DNA from 4 places in the Priestia sp. SIMBA_032 genome. Region 1 is predicted to be linked to each of the others. Evidence: predicted binding sites of a transcription regulator. Region 1 holds the regulator's gene; each other region holds the start of a gene.

Region 1 (5,999 bases):
AGTTGTGAAACCTTTTGATTCTTCAAGTGTGATAACGCCGTCGTTACCAACGCGCTCCATTGCTTCAGCGATTAGTTGACCTACTTCTTCGTCAGCTGCTGAGATAGCCGCTACTTGAGCAATTGAATCTTTACCTTGAATTGGTTTAGAGATTGCTTTTAGTTCTTCAACCGCTACAGCTACTGCTTTTTCCATACCTTTACGGATACCCATTGGGTTAGCACCAGCCGTTACGTTTTTAAGACCTTCTCTGATCATTGCTTGCGCTAAAACTGTTGCAGTAGTTGTACCGTCACCAGCAACGTCGTTTGTTTTGCTAGCAACTTCCGCTACTAATTTAGCACCCATATTTTCAAATGCGTCTTCTAATTCGATTTCTTTTGCAATTGTTACACCATCATTTGTAATAAGCGGTGAACCGAATTTCTTTTCTAATACAACGTTACGACCTTTTGGTCCAAGCGTTACTTTTACAGCATTTGCTAATGTATCTACACCACGTAGCATTGCGCGACGTGCTTCTTCGCTAAATTTAATGTCTTTTGCCATGTTCTTTGACCTCCTCAAGATGTTCTTAATAATCTATTTTTTACGTATGATAAGTTTGTGGTTAAAATTAGCCGATTACAGCTAAAATATCGCTTTCGCGTAAAATTAAGTATTCAGTACCTTCGTATTTCACTTCAGTACCCGCATATTTTGAGAAGATGATACGATCGCCCGCAGCTACTTCTAAAGCTACACGCTCACCGCTTTCTAATACTCGACCTGTACCAACAGCAACAATTTTACCCTCTTGTGGCTTTTCTTTTGCACTGTCCGGTAACACGATACCGCTTGCTGTTTTTTCCTCAGATTTTACAAGTTCAATCACTACGCGATCACCTAATGGCTTTAACAAGTGAAACAACCTCCTCAAATAATATGTTTACATTTTTATTAGCACTCAACCTCAACGAGTGCTAACACAATTATTATATTAAAACAAAGTGGGTTTTTTTTGCAAGTATTAAACAAAAAAAATTTAAAATTTACGACAACTACATATAATAGTCTTAGATTTCGACGATTTTGAGAAATAAAGCATTCTTTTCTCTGTTCAATAATATGTATGTTACAATACGAGCAAGAAGAAATTGCTAACTTTACAGTACTTCTTCGACATATATACATAAAAACCTTTTAAAGGAGTATAGAAGATTGGAAAAACGTTATTGGTATGTTATCCTCACCTACATCCTTATGCAGTTTTCAGGAGTTGTTGGTATACCGCTGTTAAAATTAACAGGAATGTTTGATCAATATCCAGTTCGAACAGCGAATGTCATGCTTTTGACTTATTGGACCATCATTAGCTTTATCCTTGGTTTACTTATTGTCTTACTGCTGCTGCGCCGTGATATGTCCATGCGTATAGAACATGCGGGAACAACGGTAACTGTGGTCTGGTCAGTCCTTGGGGTGTTCCTGGCTATGGCTGGTCAAGCTGTAGCAGGTATGATTGAGCACGCTCTTGGCATTACCCAAGTATCTGAAAACACACAAAATATTGTTAATCTTGTTAAAGCAACACCGTTCCTTATTGTCGTTACGTCTGTTATTGGACCAATACTAGAAGAGATTATTTTCCGAAAGATTATTTTCGGCTCTCTTCACAAACGATACAATTTCTTTATCTCTGCATTTATTAGTTCCCTTATTTTCGCTGCGGTACACTGGGATTTTAAACATTTACTTGTGTATACAGCTATGGGATTTGTATTTGCATTCCTTTATGCAAGAACGAGACTAATTGTTGTACCTATTATTGCTCACGTGTTGATGAATACAATCGTTATTTTATCTCAAACTATTTTTGCAGATAAAATTATAGAAATGCAAAAACAAGCAGAACAAATGCAGTTTATTTTTGGAGGCATGTTTTTATGAAGAATATCCCTTTAACACGAGGGTTTATTTATATTATTATGGGGGTTTTATTTACTTACTTGGCAATTCAAAATGCTCAGGAAACCGTTTGGAATTTCCCCACAATCTTATTTGCACTCGTAGCCGCATTTGATTTCAGGTTTGCGGTTCGCATCTTTATCTTGCACTACAAAATTAAAAAATTGCAGCAGCAATATAAAAATCAAGATGATTCATCTAAATAAAAAAACCACTGTTTCAGTGGTTTTTTTACATACTAACATCTTCTCTTTCTTGCTCTGCCCTTGCCTTTAACACTTTGCGATACGAAATGCGGGAAATAATGATGCTGATTTCATACAAAATTAAGAGCGGCACTGTCACCATCATGTGCGAGAGCAATTCCGGTGGTGTAATAAGTGCGGCAATAACTAGCAGTACGAAATAGGCATATTTTCGAATTTGAGATAAAAACATAGGCGTTATAATTCCTAATCTCGTCAAAAACATTACGACGACAGGAAGCTGAAACAACAGGCCAAAAGGCAGTGTGAGCTGCATTAAAAAAGAAAAGTATTCACTAATGCCAATCACTTGGTTTACATTCAGCTCATCAGAAACGCGCGTCATAAAATCGACGACAAATGGAAACAACACAAAATAAGAAAAAGAGACACCGCCTATAAAGAGAAAAATGGAAACAGGAATATATCCAAGCGTTACCTTACGCTCTTTTTCATATAAACCAGGACTAATAAATGCCCAAAGTTGATACAGTGTAACAGGAGCTGCAAGTACACAGCCGATAATAACAGCAAATTGCATATAAATCTTAACTGGATCTGTTAGCCTAAATGCATTCATCGTTAAATTTTTTGCCTCATCAGCATGCTGTAAATAGACAATGACCTTATCTGCTATAAAAAAGCCGCCAATTGTGGCAATCACAAAGAAAAATAAAACAATTAAAATGCGTTTTCGCAGCTCTCCTATATGATCATATATTGACATTTCTTGTTCGGTCATACTATGATCACCCTTTTACTCTTTGTCATCTACTTGACGCTGTTTATCTTTTTCACGATCTTCTGATGCACCGCTAGCGGCATGCTTAAACTCTCTAAGCGTTTGGCCCACTGATCTTCCTAGCTCCGGTAACCGTTTCGGTCCAAAAATAAGCAGTGCTACAATAGCAATAACAATCCAACTGCCTGCTCCAATCCCCATATTCCCACTCTCCTTATTAATTTAGACTTAAGGAAATCGTAACACAGTCCGTCTTATTCAACAGGATAATTTTTCAAAAAGTAGACGAGCGACTGTAATTCTACAGCAAGATCAATATGATGAAGTCGAATCTCATCCGGTACGTTTAAGCGTGCAGGAGTAAAGTTTAAAATCCCTTTAATTCCGCAACTCACTAAACGATCGGTAATTTGCTGAGCAACAGTGGCAGGAACGGTTAAAATCGCTACTGAGATGTCATCACTCATATAATCTTCCAATTGGTCAAGATGATAGACCGGCACGTCGCCTACTTTCGTACCGACTTTATCTTCTATCACATCAAAAGCGCACTCAATTTTAGTGTTATTATTTTTAATAAAATTATAATTTAAAAAGGCCGTTCCTAGATTCCCTACGCCAATCAGTGCTACTTTCGTTACTTCATCTTGGTCTAACGTTTTACGGAAAAATGTAAGTAAATAATTTACATTATAGCCGTATCCCTTTTTTCCTAATGCACCAAAGTAAGAAAAGTCCCGACGAATAGTAGCAGAATCCACTTTCACTGCCTCACTTAACTCTGCTGACGACACACGCTGTTTACCAGAAGCATGCAAATTTTTCAAAAAACGATAATAAAGCGGCAATCGTTTAGCCGTTGCTTGTGGTATTTTTAATTGTTCAGTGTTCACGTTGTACCCCCTCAGTTCATGTATGTCATTACTAACATTTTTAAGTCATATTGCATTACCTTTCACAAAGCATCAACCGCTTTGAGGTAGCGCTTCCAATTCTCTCTCTTTTCTCTTGTTTTATATATACTCCGCTTCACACCTCGACGGCTTTTGTCTATCCAGCACTACTTAAAGTCGATAGCTAGAACGAAGCAATTAGCCCTTCAAAGGATCCGTTTGGTAGTCATGACGGATTTTTTACATCCATCATATATAAGTTCAGAGATGCACTTATCTCTTATTTTAACATAGTATCCTGTATAAAATGTGCAGGTAAAATCATTTTATTTCATGAATCAAAACATTCGCTTCATCATTTGTCCTTGTCCCTCTGCAAATTACAAACGCTTGTAGGAAGAACTTGTAGTTAAAAATATGTTAAAATACACTATGGATATACTACTAGAGGTGAAAAAATGATTATTCTACAATTGAACGGTATTACAAAATACTATGGGGCAGAACCCATTTTATCGAATATAAAGTTAGAAGTACAATCAAAAGACCGCATTGCCCTAGTGGGACGAAACGGTGCTGGTAAATCAACTTTATTAAAAATTATTGCTGAGCAGCTTTCCTATGACAGCGGAGAAATTATTAAACCTAAGGGTGTTTCCATTGATTATATGGGACAAGATACAGTTCTTGAGTCAACACTCTCCATATGGGAAGAAATGATGACTGTCTTTGCTCCATTAAAGAAGATGGAAAAAGAATTACGTACGCTTGAAACGAAGATGGGTGATCCAGACATTTTTAATGATTCAGTTCAATACGAAAAACTAACCAAAGAGTACGATCAGCTTCAAGTAACGTTTAAAGATTTAGGCGGCTATCAATATGAAGCAGATACCCGATCTATTCTTCACGGTTTCCGTTTTTCAAACTTTGACTACAGCACCCCTATTTCCTCCTTGAGCGGTGGACAAAAAACGCGCTTGGCTCTTGCAAAACTGCTTTTAACAAAGCCTGATTTGCTTATTCTGGATGAGCCTACCAACCACTTAGATATTGAAACTTTAGCATGGCTGGAACAGTTTCTGCAAGGGTATGAAGGAGCTATTTTAATTGTTTCACACGATCGTTACTTCCTTGATAAAGTCGTAAATCAAGTGTATGAAGTCACACAAAAAACAACGGTCAAGTACACAGGCAACTACTCTAAATACCTTGTACAAAAAGCAGAGCGATATGAAAAAGAATTGCGTCAGTACGAAAAACAGCAGGATGAAGTCGCAAAATTGAATGACTTTATTCAGCGAAACATCGCCCGCGCATCGACTACAAAACGTGCGCAAAGCAGACGTAAACAGCTCGATCGAATGGAGTTAATAAATCGACCTAACGAAGGCGAAAAATCAGCTAGTTTTTCGTTTGAAATTGAGCGCCAAAGCGGAAATGAAGTCTTAAATCTCGAAGATGTGTCTATCGGATATGATGAAAACAACTATGTCGTCCAGCAGGCAAACCTTCGCATTAAAAAAGGTGAAAGCCTCGCGTTGGTTGGCCCTAATGGCGTTGGGAAATCAACTTTATTAAAAGGTATTGTGGATAAACTCAGCTTCAAGACTGGAACTATTTCTTTTGGCTCAAATGTAATGGTTGGTTATTACGACCAAGAGCAAGCCAATTTAACGTCTAATAAAACCGTTTTAAATGAGCTTTGGGATGACTACCCATCCAAACCTGAAAAAGAAATCCGTACAGCGCTTGGAAACTTTCTGTTTTCAGGTGATGATGTACTGAAAATCGTTTCGACGCTTAGCGGTGGTGAAAAAGCACGTTTGGCTCTTGCGAAACTTATGCTTCAAAAAGCTAACTTCTTAATTTTGGATGAACCTACTAACCACCTTGATTTAGATAGCAAACAAGTACTAGAGAATGCGTTAATTGATTACCCGGGGACTCTATTATTTGTTTCACATGACCGTTATTTTATTAATCGTATTGCAAACAAAATAGCAGAGCTATCTCCTGAAGGGGTAGAAGAATTTCTTGGAGATTATGACTATTATGTAGAAAAGAAAGCAGAAATAGAGGAAATCAAAGAATTAGAAAATATAAAAGCAAACGAAGAACGCACGGTAAAAGTAGATAAACAGTCCTATAAACAAGATAAAGAACAAAAGA
Region 2 (5,999 bases), on a different contig from region 1:
ACAAGAGAAACGACCGGTAAAGAAGCAGAAGCTAAAGGCGCTCCTACCGATAGAGCTAATATAACGCCAAGTCCCACGTAAGCACCCGCTAGCATAGCTAACAGCAAATAACTCGGCAAATGATCATTCACAAGCTTCGTTTTTTCACGGGCTAACTCATTCATTGACTGCAGTGAATTCTTAAGCAAAAGCGTTTCCTCCTTTTATTCATCTTAGACGCATACTTTTTCTTCTGTTTTTTCCAAAAACCAAGAAAGAGCAGAAGCTTGCTTCACCACTTCACCAATCACAATCATCGCGGGATTGCTCACTTGCTGCTCCGCAGCCGTGTCTATAATAGTGCCAAGCGTGCCTGTAACCGTGCGCTGATAAACTGATGTGCCTTGTTCAATAAGAGCGACCGGCGTATCCGCGCTTTTTCCGGCGTCTAAAAGCTGACGGCAAATATACGGTAAGTTTTTAATGCCCATATAAATCGCAAGCGTATCAACTCCTTTTGCTAAATACTCCCAGCGAATACTTTCCGGCTTGCCGTTCAAGCAGTGTCCCGTCACAACGGCAAACGAACGGCTCAGCTCACGGTGCGTCACAGGAATTCCAGCATAGGCCGGTGCCGCGATGCCTGCTGTAATACCTGGAACGACTTCAAACGGAATTCCGTTTTGAACGAGCACTTCTGCTTCTTCCCCGCCTCTTCCGAAAATAAACGGATCTCCGCCTTTTAACCGCACGACGGTGTTTCCTTTTCTTGCGTAGCATACAAGCAAATCATGAATATCATCTTGAGAAACGCAGTGATCACCAGGCTTTTTCCCGCAGTAGACGAGTTCGGCTCCTTCTTTTGCATACTGAAGAAGAACAGGGTTCACTAGTCGGTCATATAAAATAACGTCTGCTTTTTCTAAACATTTGGCTGCTTTTATCGTTAGCAAATCTGGATCTCCTGGTCCGGCTCCTACAATGTACACTTTTCCTGTTCTCATTTTTGCTTCGCTCCTTTTAATGTGTCCCCTTGAATTTTTATGGTGCGTTGAAAATCAACGCGCCTCGTTACTTATTCTTCAATTAAAAGATACAGCAAATCTCCTTCAACAGACGCTTCGTACGTGTCTACACAGCCACTGTCAGGCTCTTGCACGTTTCCGTCATGCAAGCAGATTTTCCAGTCGTGCATCGGACAGAACACCGAGTCGCCGCTCACGATTCCTTCACTTAGCACCCCGCCTTTATGTGGACAGCGGTTTTCAATTGCCCGTATTTTTCCGCTTGATAGCTTAAACACCGCAATTTCTTTTCCGTTTACTTTCACTGTTTTACCCAGGCTTACTGGAAAATCATGAATCGATCCTACGCATACTTTTGTAATGTTTTTATTCACCATCTTTATTTCCCCCCAGCATTATGATGTGACAACTGTCTCGAACAGCTCTTTTTTCGTTTTTTTGCTTTCGACGATTTCTTTCCAAGGATCACGGTACGTAGATAACGCTTCGTCCATACGCATATTCAGCTCTCTTCTCGTCTCCGCTTCATCAAGCACTGATTGAATGTGCGAAAGTCCCATGCGCTCAATCCATGCAGACGTACGTTCTAAGTAGTTAGCCGTTTCTCGGTAATACTGTAAATACGCTCCTGTAATGTCCATCAATTCTTCGTCTGTTTTTACTTTATACAACAAATCTCCGCCGCGAAGATGCGTACCTCCATTTCCGCCCACGTAAATTTCCCAGCCGCCGTCAATTCCAATAAAGCCAATATCTTTAATACCTGACTCAGCGCAGCTTCTCGGACAAGCAGATACAGCCATTTTCACTTTATGAGGCGTCCATAGTCCTTCAAATTTTTTCTCAAGCGCAATTCCAACGCCCATTGAATTCTGCGTGCCAAAGCGGCAAAACTGTTCGCCGACGCATGTTTTCACCGTCCGCAGCGACTTACCGTACGCGTAGCCAGAAGGCATATCTAATTCTTCCCATACGCTGGGCAAATCTTCTTTTTTAACACCAAACAAGTCAAGACGCTGACCACCCGTCACTTTTACGAGCGGAATTTCATATTTATCAACAACATCTGCAATTTTCCGTAAATCTTCTGCGTTTGTAACGCCTCCGTACATACGAGGAACAACAGAATACGTGCCGTCTTTTTGAATGTTTGCGTGCATGCGTTCATTCACAAATCGTGATTCGCGTTCATCAACGTATCCGGTTGGATTCACCATACCTAAATAATAATTCAGTGCCGGACGGCATTTCGAACAGCCTTCTTCATTATTCCACCCGAGTACATTCATCACTTCACGCGTATGCGAAAGGCCCTTTGCTTTGATTTCTTCGACAACTTCATCTCGTGACAGAGTCGTACAGCCGCAAATCGCTTCTTTTTGAACGGCCGCGTCAAAGTCAGCGCCAAGCGTATGCTGAAGCACTTCCGCTACAAGCGGTTTACATCCTCCGCAAGAGCGAGAGGCACTTGTACAAGCTTTGATTTCATCAACCGATGAGCATCCTTGTTTTTGGATAGCTTCCACAATTGTACCTTTTGTTACGCCGTTACAGCCGCAAATAATATCATCCGCGCTCATGCTTGCTACTAAGCTTTCACCGGCGTTACCGCCAGATGGCTGTAAAATCGACACTTTTGCGACATCGGATACATCTTCTTGCTTTTGAATCATTGAAAACAGTCGATTTCCGTCGCTGCTGTCTCCAAAAAGAACGGCTCCTACGATTTGATTGCCTCGCAAAACAAGCTTTTTATAAATGCCGTCTTGTTCATCGAACACTTTGATCGCTTTTTTCTCTTCATCTTCCGTGAAGTCTCCTGCCGAAAACACTTCAACACCTGATACTTTTAGCTGCGTGGATAAAATTGACCCTTCATAAGGCACTTTTTCTGCCCCGCAAATTGCTTTGGCTAATGCTTTTCCTTGTTCATACAAAGGTGCTACTAATCCATATACCATTCCTCTATGCTCTGCACATTCTCCGACAGCGTAGATGTTTGGGATATCCGTTTGCATATAGTCATCCACGACAATTCCTCGGTTTACATTAAGTCCCGCTTCTTTTGCAAGCTGGACATTTGGCTTAATTCCAACGGCCATCACGACTAAATCAGCGTCTAAAAACGTCCCGTCCTTAAAAGATAATCCTTCAACTCGCTCATCGCCGACGATTTCCGCCGTTTGTTTTTCAAGCAAAAACTTCATGCCTTGTTTTTCTAATTCATTTTGAAGCAATTTGCCGGCTGTTGGATCAAGCTGACGTTCCATTAAATACGGAGCTAAATGAATCACAGATACGTCCATCCCCAGATTTAACAGTCCGCGCGCTGCTTCTAATCCAAGCAGTCCGCCTCCAATAACCGCTGCTTTTTTATACTGCTGAGAAGCCTGCAGCATTTCATCCGTGTCTTTTATATCTCGAAAAGCCGTAACTCCTTTTTTATCAGAGCCTGGAATCGGAAGAATAAAAGGAAGAGACCCCGTTGCTAAAATCAACTCATCATACGATTCTACTCTGCCGCTGTTTGTCGCTACTTCTTTTTTTACTGAATCGATACTAGTAACCGTTTCGCCCGTATATAATGTAATATTGTTTTCTTGATACCAGTTCCAATCGTTTAACGTAATGTCTTCAACATTCGTATCTCCTTGCAGCACTTTTGATAGTAAAATACGGTTATAGTTCGGATGCGGCTCGCTTCCGAAAATCGTAATTTCAAACGCTTCGTTTGAAACCTTCAATACTTCTTCAATCGCTCGAACTCCAGCCATTCCATTTCCAATCAATACGAGTTTCTTTTTTTGCATCTTCCATTCCTCCCCTGGCGTCTATACCTGCTTGTTTCAAAGATATATTTTCCATGCATCTTTAAAGATACATTTAAGATATATGAATTTTCTGAATCGTTCAACTTATGTGTTAGATTATCTAACACAGTTATGGTATGTATGCGATTTCATTGCTTTAACAGCAAGCAAAAAAAATAAGTGGTCTAATGATGTTATTTGTATCATCCTTTGCATTTTATTTTGTGATATTTTTCACAACGTTAATGTAACAAGAATATGCAGCTTGGGCTATGATAAAAATCACTCCTATGAAAAATGATCAATAATTTGATAGTCTTATTTTAAAAACGTGAGTTAGTATCTTGCCATCTATCTTTTATCAGCATGCGAACTGATTATTGCGGGTATCGCAGACCAAGAAATCTAAATGTTTATGTACCAAAAATAATTATTCCAAAAAATTCTTTATAAAGAATTTTTTAGATAAACTGTTCTTTATAGTATTTACTATCCCTCTTAAGTTCTTTATAATGAAACAATGGAACTTTTATAAAGAACAGAATGGAGAATTGTAATGCCACTCGTAAACATCAAAAAGGTTTGGACCCCTTTAGAGATTTTTGGCTTTAAACTTTATAAGTGTAGAGATACCAAAAATTACTACTATAAAACGAGAAAAAGTCACAATCTAGCAAAATTGTAAAAAACAAGCCCTCTTTCAAAAGAAAGAGGGCTTGTTTTTTATTCTCCTGTAAACCAATTCACAACATATTCTCCCCACACTTCATTTCCTTTTTTCGTTAAATTGCCGCTGTCCTTATTTATATACTCTCCTAAATGAAACGGCCAAATGAGCGAGTGATTCATATAATATACCCAGTTTGCTTCAGAGACTCCCCTGATTGCTTCTACCCCTTCTTCATAGGACTCGGTTTGTGAAATATATGGCTGTGAAGGCTGAATCATAAGGGTTTTTTTCAAGTCTTTAAGCTGATGAATCAGCTTGTCTGTATTTTCAAGCGTCTCATCTAGCGTAAGGTGCTGATAGTCATTTTTAAGAGGTGCTTCAAACAGAATAATGTTTGGCTGAAGTTGATCAATTTGATCGGCAATATGTGAGGATAAAAGCTCATCTGTTGTTCGGCTGCCGTATGAAAGTGTTTTAACCGTAAATATATCACGTCCATATGTAGCTGCTAGCTCTTTTTTTAACTGCTGAGGCCACCCTGCTTCCTTTGCAGATGTGGCAAGCACAAGAGTCAGAGGCTTTTTATTTGCGATAGATGACTCAATTTGCTTTGTGATAAAGTCCGGAAGATTTTTTGTATAAGCAGATACATCAGAAAACTGTTTTTCTTTATGTATAACAGCAGTTTTTACTTCACTTGCCTGCGCTTCCGTTTGCTCTTGCCAGTGCTGCGCCCCCGCATACATCACCCCCCCGCACAAAACAGCCGCCGCCACATTTACCCCAACCATCGCCTTCATTCAATCTCCCCTTTACTCGTTTTCAAAAACCAACTATATTCTACCCACCAAACTTACATTCAACAAAATAAACAAATGGACGAACACAAAAATACTTCACTGAATCTGCCCTAAAAGGTCCACCTATCCGGATGAGACCAGCCCGCAAGGGAGGGGCTCATCCGGATAGGTCTAGCAACTCTACCATCACCGCTCTTTGGTGATGGTAGAGTTGCTACATCGATATAAGAGTAATTATAGATTAGTAGAAATTGGAATGGGGGACCTTTCGTACGTAAAATCTCTACAAATACACGTATACTTCGCATATTTCCTAGCGAAACGTGAAGTTTCCGGGGAAATTACGTCACGTTTCTTAAAAAGAAAACATAATGTACGTTCATTCGCGCATGTGATCTTCCCCTTGTACAGTAGAGATACCGGCGGAATACAGCAAAAACGCGTTTTTGAAAAAGGAAGGCTGCATGCAAAAAAGCTCGTTTGATCAAATTGCTTCATCTTTTCATCCATTAATTGTATCGATGATTAAAAAGTTTCACATTTACAAAGACTACGACGAATATTATCAAATTGCGTTAATTGGTTTATGGAGAGCGTATCAAAAATTTGATGAAAGCAAAGGCTCTTTTTCCGCTTATGCCTACACAACCGTGCGCGGTACGATCCTTTCTCATTTAAAAGGCACCATTTTATACGAAGAACGGGAAACACCTGC
Region 3 (5,999 bases), on a different contig from region 1:
TAATAATAGGACGATCGCTTAGAAACGCCCTAGCTAGGGCAATCCTTTGAGCTTGGCCGCCGCTAAGCTGCCGTCCTCCATCTCCTATCATTTCATTTTCCTTCTTAGGCATCTGTTGAACCGTTGATAAAAGTCCTGCTTTCGTTAAAGCATCTTCATAATCATATGAGCCGCCTCTGTCCTGATAAAATTCAATATTTTCTTTTACTGTTCCATTAAAAATAAATGGATGCTGAGGGATATACGTAATCTGCTTTTGCCAAGCATCTGAGCGTAAATCAACCGGCATGCCGTTTACTTCAGCAGACCCTTCTGTAAATGGTACAAAGCCACTCAGTATATCAATAAGCGTCGATTTTCCAGCTCCGCTTTTTCCTATAATCCCAATTTTTTTACTTCCTTTAACATGAAGTGACACATCTTCAAGAGAAGGCGGCTGCTCTTTGTCATATTTTACAGTGATATGACGTAATTGAATTTCACTGTTTTCAGTCCAATTAGGAATATCTTCTTCTTTAGCCGACGGTTTTTCAGCCTGCTTTACAATCTTAATTAATGCATCTCCGGATTCTTTTCCATCCAATGTTGCATGATAATCGTTTCCGACTTCCCGTATCGGCAGGAAGTATTCAGGAGCCAGCAATAAAATCATAAGTGCGGGCTCTAACGTCATCGAACCGTTCACCAGCCGCAAACCAAGCATAACAGCTACGATGGCTACAGATAACATCGTAAAGAAATCTAAAGCAAACGTAGATAAAAAAGCAATTCGGAGCGTTCCCATTGTCGCTTTTCGATAACGGTCACTAACTCTTTCAATCGTTTCAGCATGTTCCTTACTTTTCCCGAGAAATGTTAAAGTTTCTAACCCTCGAAGCGAATCTACAAAGTGGTTGGACAACACGTGATATGTCTCCCATTGGCTATCTATTTTTTTTTGTGCAGCCAATCCAAGCAAAATCATAAATAAAATTAAAATTGGCATGGTCACAAGTAAAATAATGCCTGAAAGCCGATCATGGTACCAGACGAAAGCAAGCACTAGCCAAGGTGTAACGCTAATGGCGGCCAGTTTAGGCAAAAACAGCTCGAGATAAGCGCGAAGCTTCTGTAGGCCTGTGGTGATGAGCGTCACCAAGTTTCCTGTTCCTTCATCTTTGGTAAAGCGCGGTCCTAATGAAAAAATGCTTTGCATGACTATCAAACGAAGTTCCTGCGTCGTTTTGACTCCAAATTGATATGCTGTTTTTTTTACTATAAAACCTACGATCTGACGAATCATAAAGGCAGACAAAAACAATCCGATTGCTTTTGTCTGCGAAGTTAAACTTTCACCATGAAAAAGAGCGGTAATTACTTCGGCGAGCCACTTAGCTTGAAAAATAATGGCTACACTTTGAATAGTAATAAGCCCTATTAACATGGCAAGAACCATTTTTATTCCGTTGTAAACCATTAAATTTCTACCCATTAATACTCCATATGCTCCTTATGATCTACACGTTTTCTGAAAACGTAGTAGCTCCAAATTTGATAACCTAACACAAAAGGCAGTAATGCAATAGCAGCGTAAGACATAATTTTTAAGGAATAATTCCCTGATGCTGCATTATGAATCGTTAAACTATAGCTTTCATTGATTGAACTAACCAAAACGGTTGGAAACAACCCTGCAAATATAGAGGAAATTGATAAAATTAAAATTAAGCCAGACATAGCAAATGCCCATCCGTCTTTTTTACGTGTAAGGAAAAATCCTGCTAGTAAATACACGAAAATACCGATGAAAAATGTATATAGCATCAAACGGCTATGATTACTGAATAAATCTGTTTCAAAAAACGTCATGCCTGAAAAGATAAGAAGTAATAAAGCATTTATAGGCAAAAGCTTCATAGCGACCTTCCGTGAACGATCTCTAATATCGTTCATCGTACGGATCGTGGCAAAAATAAGTCCGTGCCATAAGCAAAGCATTGTCAACGTAACGCCGCCTGTGATGGTATATAGATTAACAATATCCGAAAAGCCGGCATTCATTTGCATGTTGCGCTCAACAGGCAGTCCTTTCATTAACGCTGAAAATAAGATACCAAAAATGAGCGGTGGAAAAAGACTTCCAAAGAAGATAACCCAATCCCACGCATTTTTCCACGCTTGTTTCTCAACTTTTCCTCGAAATTCAAATGCTACACCGCGGCCAATCAGCGAAAGCAAAAGAAGAACAAAAAGAACATATGACCCGCTTAATAGCGTTGCATACCAGTTTGGAAAAGCAGCAAACATAGCACCGATTGCTGAAATTAGCCAAACTTCATTCGCATCCCAAAAAGGACCGATTGTATTAATAAAAGCTCGTCGCTCTAAGTCGTTTCTTCCTAAAAAGCGAGAAACCATTCCAATCCCAAAATCAAAGCCTTCTAAAAAGATGAAACCAACAAACAGAATGGATACTAGTAAATACCAGAATTCATTAAGAGAAAACATTGTATCCCTCCTTGGTAAACGGATCAGTTGATACTACTTTTGTATGTGCTTCGTGATCGTGATCTGGACCTTTTTTAATTTCTTTAACGAACAAGAACACCATAATCACAGCTAAAATTAAATAAAAGAACGAAAACGAGATAATAGAAAACAGCAATTCACCTGCTGTTACACCAGGAGACACGGCATCTTCGGTTTTCATATAGCCAAATACAACCCAAGGCTGACGGCCAATCTCTGTCATAATCCAACCTGCTGAGCTTCCAAGGAACGGAAAGGCAATGGCAATCGTCATAATACGTAAAAATAGTTTGCTTTCTTGAAGTTTTTTACGAGAAAGCAAGTACGTGCCCCAAATGCCTAATGCACATAATACGCCACCTAGACCAGCCATAATGCGGAAACTCCAAAATGTTGTCCGAACGGGTGGAATATAATTTCCTGCTCCATATTTCGCCGTATACTGCTCCTGCAGCTCGTTCATCCCAGGAACGGAACCTGAAAATTTCCCGTATGATAAGAAGCTTAATAAATAAGGTATTTTGATTTCTCCCGTATTTTTCTTTTCATCGGGGTGAATATTTGCTGTTACCGTCCAAGCCCCTGGACTTCCGCTGTTTTCCCATAATCCTTCACTTGCGGCCATTTTCATGGGCTGTGTTTTAACTAAGTATCCAGCCTGTTCATGACCAGATAACGCAATTCCTACACCTGAAACTAACCCTACAATAATGGCAACTTGAAATGATTTTTTGGCAAAAGCCAAATGTTTTTTCTTCAAGAGCATAATGGCGCTGACACCCGTGATAAAAAAGGCGCCTGTTGCAAACGAACCTAAAATGGTATGAGGGAATTCAACCCACAGCTGACCGTTTGTTAACAATTTAAAGAAGTCATTCATTTCTAAACGGCCATTATTCAGCTCCATTCCAACCGGATGCTGCATAAAAGAATTAGCCGTTAAAATAAAGAACGCTGAAAAAATAGTACCTAGACTAACAAGCCAAATACATAGACAGTGCAGCCATTTAGGTAAACGATCCCATCCGAAAATCCACAGTCCGAGGAAAGTGGACTCCATAAAAAACGCGAGCAGTGCTTCAATAGCAAGCGGCGCACCGAATACATCTCCTACAAACCTTGAGTACTCCGACCAGTTCATGCCAAACTGAAATTCTTGTAAAATACCTGTTACGACTCCAACAGCAAAGTTAATCAGGAATAAGTGCCCCCAAAACTTTGCCATCTTTTTATACTGTTCATCTTTTTTTACTACGTACATCGTTTCCATGATCGCTACTAAAAAGACAAGGCCGATAGACAGCGGTACAAAGATAAAATGAAACAGCGTCGTTGATGCAAATTGAATACGTGATAGTATGACTGTATCCATCTTTTTTCTCCTTTCATATATAAGAACATTCATCATTTCCATAGATACTTTACTCATTTCTGAGCATCTTTTACTTATATTGTGAAACATTGAGCATAATAATTCGAGAAATATGCTCAATGTTTCACAATCATATGTAATGTCTCTCTTTCTATTTACATAGTATAGTCTATTTTTTTTACTGTGCACGTACATTTTTTGAACGTTTTTAGACTAAAACGTGACTTTCTTGTGACAAAAAGTGAAGGATCTCTTTATTTTTTCATAAAAAAAGCACGCTCTGATTTGAGCTTGCTTCTCTACGGTCGATATTTTGCTTTGGCATTTAATTTAGATTGACGAATGATTTGGTTGATGACTTCAGAAAACACAATACCAATGGCAATTGAACCTGAAATCATAAAGGCTTTCGCTGCAAGACTAATCGCTTCATTATAGTTATTTTCTACAAAGTTACGCATAGCATCGTATGCTGTTCCTCCTGGAACGAGCGGAATAATACCTGCTACGGTGAAAATAATGATCGGCGTTCGGTAAATTTTTGCGTAAATTTGACTAATAATAGCAATAAAGAAGGCCGATGCAACTGTGCTTGGAATTTCATCTACGCCATAGAACGTTAGCAAATAGTAAATGAGCCAGCCAATCATTCCGACAAAGCCACTTTTTAATAATGATTCACGTGGAACATTAAAAATGATCCCAAATGCTGCTGAAGCAATAAAACTTGTAATTATCTGCTCTACGATATGCATATGATGCCTCCCTTCTATAGAAGTGTAAATACAATGGCAATACCTGCACCGATAGCGAATGCCGTCAGAAACGCTTCTGCTCCTTTTGATAATCCAGACAGTAAATGTCCCGCCATTAAATCTCGCACTGCATTGGTAATGGATAAGCCAGGAACGAGTGGCATAACGGATCCAATAATAATTTTATCGATTTGCGTGCCCAGTCCTGAAGCGACTAAAAGAGCTGATAAAAGTCCAATAACTAACGAAGCGGTAAACTCAGCAAAAAAGCGAATCGGAATAAGACGGTGGAAATACACCACGGTTAAAAATCCGAGACCTCCTGAAAACATAGCTGGAATAAAGTCCGTCCATAAACCTTGAAACATGATTAAAAAGCATCCGCTAGAAATGGATGCAGCTGCAAGTTGAACCCATAGTGGAAAAGCTACGTTTGTTGCTTCAATTTCTTGTAGCATTTCATACGCTTCCTCCAAGGAGATGTTTCCTTGACTGATTGTTCTTGAGACGCTATTTACCATGGTTACTTTTTTTAAATCTGTCGTTCGTTCGGAAATACGAATTAACTTCGTTTTCGTCGGTTCTTTCGTTTCAAGTGAAAACATAATCCCTGTTGGCGTCACATAGCTGTGGGATTTTTTTATACCGTAAGACGCTGCAATCCGCATCATTGTGTCTTCTACTCGATACGTTTCTGCTCCGCTTTCTAACATAATTTTACCTGCTAGTAAGCTAACGTCCATAATTTCATATTTATCTAATTTTTGTTGTGTCATCAAATCGCTCCAAACATATTAAAGCTTGGTTTTTTTCCCCTACAGCATACAGTGTATAAGAAAGAGGGAAGTGGACGCAATGGTTAATGCAAAAAAGTGTGGACTTTTTGTCTCACACTTTCAGGAATAGTATATACATTCCTTATCAATTCATACGTTTTGTGGTCTCACGCTCTACTAATACAGGTGCCATTTTATACTGTACTTGATCCATTTCTTGCTGATCCTGAATTTGCTGAAGTAAGAGGTTTACTGCTTTTTCAGCCATTTTCTCCATCGGTTGACGGATGGTTGTTAGCGGAATATGCGCTTCACTAGCTTCTGTAATATCATCAAACCCTATAACAGACAAATCTGCTGGAACGTGAAGTCCGTTTTGCCACGCACAGTGTATCACTTTCAGAGCAATGTAATCCGTAGCACAAATAAGCGCAGTTGGGGGCTCTGGATGATGAGCTAGCTCATTTATAAACTGATATAGTTCATCTGAGTTATTCATATCTTCTTTTACAAACTTTGCGTTTGCTGACGGTACATACTGATGAAAAAGAGATAGACGGTGCTCGACTCCGCTTACAGCTTTTCCAA
Region 4 (5,999 bases), on a different contig from region 1:
GCAGGGGATCGTTTATTCGGTACAAAATAATTTGTAGATTTGGGTGATGAACATGAAGCAGCCAATTAAAGTAATGACGATATTCGGGACAAGACCAGAAGCAATTAAAATGGCTCCTCTAGTATTAGAGCTTAAAAAGCGACCAGAAGAGTTCGAAGCAATTGTTACAGTAACGGCTCAGCACCGTGAAATGTTAGACCAAGTATTGAGCATCTTTGACATTCAGCCTGACTATGACCTGAACATTATGAAGGATCGCCAAACCCTTATGGACGTAACGACCAGAGGATTAGAAGGCTTGGACGACGTAATGAAAAAAGTAAAGCCGGACATCGTACTTGTACACGGTGATACAACTACGACGTTTATTGCTGGGCTAGCAGCTTTTTATAATCAAATTCAGGTCGGGCATGTTGAAGCAGGTTTGCGCACATGGAATAAATATTCTCCATATCCGGAAGAAATGAACCGTCAGCTTACAGGTGTTCTCGCGGATTTGCACTTTGCTCCAACAGATAAGTCTGCAGCTAATTTGCAAGCGGAAAACAAAAAAGAAGAGCGAATCTTTGTCACTGGAAACACAGCTATCGATGCGTTGAAAACAACAGTAAAAGAGACATATGAGCATGAAGTGTTAACGAATTTGGGAGATGATCGTCTTATTTTGTTAACGGCACATCGCCGCGAAAATTTAGGCGAACCAATGAAAAATATGTTCCGTGCTGTTAAACGTATTGTGGATGAACATGAAGATGTGCAAGTTGTGTATCCTGTTCATTTGAATCCAGTAGTTAGAGAAACAGCAAATGACATCTTAGGAAATGACCCGCGCATTCATTTAATTGAACCGTTAGATGTAATTGACTTCCATAACTTCGCTGAGCGCGCTCATATTATTTTGACAGATTCGGGCGGTGTTCAAGAAGAAGCGCCTTCATTAGGTGTACCTGTATTGGTACTTCGCGATACAACAGAGCGACCGGAAGGAATTGAAGCAGGAACGCTCAAACTAGCAGGCACGGAAGAAGAAACAATTTATACGCTAGCAAAAGAGCTGTTAATAGATGAAGACGTATATAAGCAAATGTCACAAGCATCAAATCCTTACGGAGACGGTTTAGCTTCTAAACGCATTTGTGATGCTATTAGCTACTATTTCAACCGCCGTGAAAACAGACCGGAAGCTTTTAGTCCGCTTTCGTAAGATTTCTAAACACCTTTCACATGAAAAGTGTCTCTTTGAGACACGATAGTGTGAGAGGTGTTTTTTTATGTGGATTAAATGGTTAATGATTAGCTTTATATTAGGGAGCGGGGGAGGGCAAATGTCGCTCAATCCGACATTTCCTTCTATAAAACAAGAAATGAATCATCAGGAAAAATCAATAATTGTCATGGTTGAAAAAGAAAAATTCGCGGAATTTAAAAGTCAGCTACAAAAAAATTATCCTAATATAAAGATTAAGAGCGAATTTCACACGGTATTTACAGGACTTTCATTAAACGGCTCCATCTCGGATTTGGAAAAACTATCTCATAATCCTTCTATTATTGGTTCACATTCTATTAAAAACTACCAGGTTGCAGAAGAAAATAGTGTAACCTTCATTGGCTCAGAACAGGTAAGAGGCTTATTTGATACTCATAATCAGCGCTTAACAGGAAAAGGAATCAAAGTAGGCGTCATCGATACGGGTGTTGATTATTCTCATCCCGATTTAAAACAAACCTACAGGGGAGGGTATGATGTAATAGATAAAGATTATGAACCGATGGAAACCACTCGGGAGCAAGGAGAGCCTACTCTGCATGGCACTCATGTAGCGGGTATTATTGCAGCAAATGGAAATATTAAAGGTGTAGCACCTCAAGCGGAAATCTACGCATACCGAGCTCTTGGACCTGGAGGAGCTGGAACGTCTGAAAGTGTTATTCTAGCTATCGAAAAAGCAATTCAAGATGATGTAGATATTATTAATTTATCATTAGGAAATGATGTGAATGGCCCTGATTTACCAACAAGCTTAGCGTTAGATCGAGCTGTTGAAAAAGGAATTGTAACGGTTACATCCAGCGGCAATTCAGGTCCAGGCTTATGGACCGTGGGCTCTCCAGGTACAGCGGGAAAAGCTATTTCGGTTGGCGCTTCTGTTTCCCCGACAACAGTTCAATTTCTAACAATCGGATTTAATAAAGACAAAATTATGATGGCGCCAGTAGAAGGGTCGCACCCGTGGACATTTAATCAAACGCTGCGTGTAATAAATGAACAATACTCCAAAGAGCAAAAGCATGCGTTGGGTAACGTCATTTTGCTAAAAGCAGAAGGAAATGCCGTTGAAAAAAAGATTAAACAAGCTGAACAGGCAGGTGCAAAAGCCGTTATTTTATATAGTCCGACTGAAAAAAGCATAATCGGTAAACTAAAAGAGTCAGTAAATATTCCAGTGATATGGGTAAGTAAAAAAAACGGTGATACAATTAATCAACACATTCAGTCTCAACAGCCATATTTACGCACTGGCAAGCAAGTAGTGCAAGACTTGCTTACATCTTTCAGTTCAAGAGGGCCTGTAACGACTACTTGGGGAATCAAGCCGGACGTCGTCGCACCTGGTTACTTCATTAATAGTACAGTTCCCGGCGGATATGAACGCATGCATGGCACAAGTATGGCTGCGCCCCATGTAGCTGGAGCGTGCGCTCTTATTTTACAAGCTCACCCTAACTGGTCTCCTGAACAAGTCAAAGCTTCATTGATGAACACCAGTAAAGTAATGCAGCAGCTAAACGGTCAAACGTATCGCGTATATGAACAAGGAGCGGGAAGAATTCAAATAGCAAAAGCTGTCACAGCAGACTCTTTATTTTACCCATCTTCTTTATCTTTTGGTATTTTTACGCGTCCATCAAAGAAAGTTTTATCTTTTAAAATTGATAACCAGTCTGATAAAGCAAAAACGTACCGTTTAAACGTTCCGAAAAGGGATGAAGGAGTAAACTGGGATGTTCCATTACCCGTCACGGTGCTACCCCATCAGACAAAAGAGATAGCTGTCACTTTATCGGTGCAGCCCCGTTTTAAAAATAAAGGTATATATGACGGATATTTGGAAATAAATGATTCACGTGAAACATTTTTGCTTCCTTATATGTACATGATTAGCATTCCAGATTATCCTCGTGTCATGGGATTGCAAGTAGCAGCAGAAAAAGAGAAAAATACGTATAGCTATGAACTGTTTTTGCCTGAAGGAGCAGATCAGTTAGGCGTCGCTCTTTTTGATAAGCAGTCTTTGCAGTTTGTATCGTATTTAGATGTTGACGTGGATGTAGAAAGAGGCGTGAGAAAACGAAAAATAACGATTGATGAATCGCTTGTACCGGGAGTGTACCAAATATTTGCATTTGTGAAAAAGCATAGACAAGAGCAGGTTGTACACAGTACAATAACGATTAAATGAACCTCTTTAAATGTTTTCATTTGAAGAGGTTTTATGTGTGGCAGAAATGTGAACAATAAGAAGAGATTGTGAAGTTTTTAGCTTAAACACATTGACATTAAATATACGCTATTGTATGCTTACAGGGAATATAAATGATAAGGTTTTCAACCTGTGAAAACCGTTGATATTTCTGCGTATTTTATTAGCTGTTTTTACCTTTTTTAGCAATTTTTTTTGCCTTTCTATCATATATTGAGCTATGAAAACGATAGAGAATTCGGAAAAAAGAAAATTTTGCAAAAGGGGTATGAGCTTATGAAAGATCGCAACCGTCATCCTTTGCAAGCGATGGCATTAGTGTCAATCATTCTATCACAGTTAGCAGGTTCAGTCTTAATTGGCTTATTCTCTGGAAGATGGGCTGATCAATGGCTTGACACCGAACCACTATTTTTGATTTTAGGCCTTCTTTCAGGGCTAGCAGCAGGTGTTTTTATGATGCTGCGGACAGTCCACCATTTTTTTTCAGGAGATTAATAATTCATGCAGGATTTGCAGCACGTTTTTCCAAGACTTCGTTCATACATATTGTATTTGTTAGCATTATACGTTCTCGGCTGGGGATTTACAAGTTATAAGGCTGTTTTTGCAGGTTTAATTTTAGGAACCGCCCTGAGTTTGTATAATTTGTGGAACTTAGTAAGAAAGTTTGAGCAGTTTGGACAGGCGTTGGATGAGGGGAAAAAGCCCCGTTCAATTGGGACTGTTGTAAGATTTGCAACAGCTGCTCTCGCAGTTGTGATTACCATCTCTTATCCAAAAACCTTTCATATTATTAGTGTAGTTGTGGGATTAATGACGTATTATGTTGTCATTATCATAGATTTAGTTGTTCAAAATATGCGTAGAAGATAGAAAGAGAGGTGAACACAGTTGGGTCATGAATCACCAACTATAGAGTTTCTAGGCCTTACTTTTAGTCAAAGTAACTTGCTTATGGTTACCGTAGCTTCTGTTATTGTATTCTTAATTGCAGTTTTATGTACTCGTACTCTTGCTATGAAGCCAAGCGGTGCACAAAACTTTATTGAATGGGTCTTAGATTTTGTTAAAGGGCTCGTTAATAGCAATATGGATTGGAAAACAGGTGGCCGCTTTTTGACGCTAGGTGTAACTTTACTTATGTACATTTTTGTGTCAAATATGTTGGGTCTTCCATTTGCCATCGTGATTGACCATAACTTATGGTGGAAATCGCCAACCGCTGATCCAGCAATTACGCTGACGTTAGCCGTTATGGTAGTTGTACTATCACATTATTATGGTATTAAAATGCGAGGTTTCTCTGCATACACGAAAGATTACTTCAAGCCAATGGCATTTTTATTCCCGCTTAAGATTATCGAGGAGTTTGCCAATACGTTAACGCTTGGCCTTCGTCTTTACGGTAATATTTATGCTGGGGAAATTTTGTTAAGCTTGCTAGCTGGTTTAGCAACAACAGGCTTCCTAGGTACAATTGGAGCTGCTATCCCAATGCTTTTATGGCAAGGATTCAGTATTTTTGTAGGCGCAATTCAGGCCTTCATTTTCACAATGTTAACGATGGTTTATTTATCTCACAAAGTGAGTAGCGACCATTAATTTATAAAGCTTTGTTCAAGTAATACCCAATTTGGACAAAACAAAACTTAGTTAAACAAAATCATATATATTAAGGGAGGACTTTATAAAATGGGTTTAATAGCATCTGCAATTGCGATTGGTTTAGCGGCACTAGGTGCTGGTATTGGTAACGGTCTTATCGTTTCTAAGACGATTGAAGGCACAGCTCGCCAACCAGAAGCACGTGGTACATTAACTTCAATGATGTTCGTTGGGGTTGCCTTAGTTGAGGCGCTTCCAATTATCGCCGTAGTTATTGCATTCATGGTACAAGGTAAATAATAATGTGTTACATGTGGCGAAGATCATTCAAAAGAACCTTCGCCATTACTTTATGTCTTTAAGAAGTAAATTATATATGTGGAGTCTCTGAAGGGAGTGAACATGGCCGTGTCGAACATGTTTGTGTTAGGAGCAGCAGGCATTAATGGTGGAGATATTCTTTTCCAATTAGTGATGTTCCTTATCCTACTTGCGTTACTTCAAAAATTCGCGTTTGGTCCTGTAATGGGAATCATGAAAAAACGTGAAGAGCATATTGCCGGTGAGATTGATGAAGCAGAAAAGCAAAATGAGGAAGCGAAGAAGCTTGTTGAAGAGCAGCGTGAAATCTTAAAGCAATCTCGTCAAGAAGTGCAAGTAATGATGGAAAACGCTAGAAAGTCTGCAGAAGATAAAAAAGAAGAAATCATTGCGGCAGCACGCGAAGAGTCTGAGCGTCTAAAAGCTGCAGCAAAACAAGAAATCGAACAGCAAAAAGATCAAGCAGTTGCTGCTTTACGTGAGCAAGTTGCTTCATTATCTGTTTTAATTGCGTCGAAAGTTATTGAAAAAGAACTTTCTGAACAAGATCAAGAGAAGTTAATTCATGAATATATCCAAGAAGTA

Evidence for each region. The regulator Rex, encoded in region 1, represses fermentation and respiration genes when NADH is low (regulators of the CRP and FNR family bind a similar motif). The targets are predictions, from matches to a motif close to TTGTGAAATATTTCACAA.
Region 2: a site for Rex is predicted at 4,037-4,054, ahead of nirB (nitrite reductase large subunit NirB). Genes of this name have one in related genera too.
Region 3: a site for Rex is predicted at 3,993-4,010, ahead of SB717_RS19350 (cytochrome ubiquinol oxidase subunit I). Genes of this name have one in related genera too.
Region 4: a site for Rex is predicted at 3,531-3,548, ahead of SB717_RS19725 (AtpZ/AtpI family protein). Genes of this name have one in related genera too.

What each region holds. Positions count from the first base shown of each region.
Region 1 is NZ_JAWRXD010000039.1:3,417-9,415, reverse strand. It holds gene groL (chaperonin GroEL) at 1-549, opposite strand, end outside; gene groES (co-chaperone GroES) at 617-901, opposite strand; gene SB717_RS31995 (CPBP family intramembrane glutamic endopeptidase) at 1,201-1,929, shown strand; gene SB717_RS31990 (YdiK family protein) at 1,926-2,153, shown strand; gene tatC (twin-arginine translocase subunit TatC) at 2,179-2,934, opposite strand; gene SB717_RS31980 (twin-arginine translocase TatA/TatE family subunit) at 2,950-3,135, opposite strand; gene SB717_RS31975 (redox-sensing transcriptional repressor Rex) at 3,189-3,827, opposite strand; gene SB717_RS31970 (ABC-F family ATP-binding cassette domain-containing protein) at 4,286-5,999, shown strand, end outside.
Region 2 is NZ_JAWRXD010000001.1:671,059-677,057, forward strand. It holds gene SB717_RS03390 (formate/nitrite transporter family protein) at 1-188, opposite strand, end outside; gene cobA (uroporphyrinogen-III C-methyltransferase) at 213-983, opposite strand; gene nirD (nitrite reductase small subunit NirD) at 1,055-1,381, opposite strand; gene nirB (nitrite reductase large subunit NirB) at 1,400-3,814, opposite strand; gene SB717_RS03410 (SGNH/GDSL hydrolase family protein) at 4,538-5,284, opposite strand; gene SB717_RS03415 (sigma-70 family RNA polymerase sigma factor) at 5,749-5,999, shown strand, end outside.
Region 3 is NZ_JAWRXD010000006.1:7,924-13,922, reverse strand. It holds gene cydD (thiol reductant ABC exporter subunit CydD) at 1-1,471, opposite strand, end outside; gene cydB (cytochrome d ubiquinol oxidase subunit II) at 1,471-2,487, opposite strand; gene SB717_RS19350 (cytochrome ubiquinol oxidase subunit I) at 2,474-3,880, opposite strand; gene SB717_RS19345 (threonine/serine exporter family protein) at 4,180-4,635, opposite strand; gene SB717_RS19340 (threonine/serine exporter family protein) at 4,650-5,411, opposite strand; gene SB717_RS19335 (LacI family DNA-binding transcriptional regulator) at 5,557-5,999, opposite strand, start outside.
Region 4 is NZ_JAWRXD010000006.1:88,435-94,433, forward strand. It holds gene upp (uracil phosphoribosyltransferase) at 1-30, shown strand, start outside; gene wecB (non-hydrolyzing UDP-N-acetylglucosamine 2-epimerase) at 53-1,204, shown strand; gene SB717_RS19720 (S8 family serine peptidase) at 1,272-3,464, shown strand; gene SB717_RS19725 (AtpZ/AtpI family protein) at 3,762-3,983, shown strand; gene SB717_RS19730 (ATP synthase subunit I) at 3,990-4,361, shown strand; gene atpB (F0F1 ATP synthase subunit A) at 4,380-5,090, shown strand; gene atpE (F0F1 ATP synthase subunit C) at 5,181-5,393, shown strand; gene SB717_RS19745 (F0F1 ATP synthase subunit B) at 5,496-5,999, shown strand, end outside.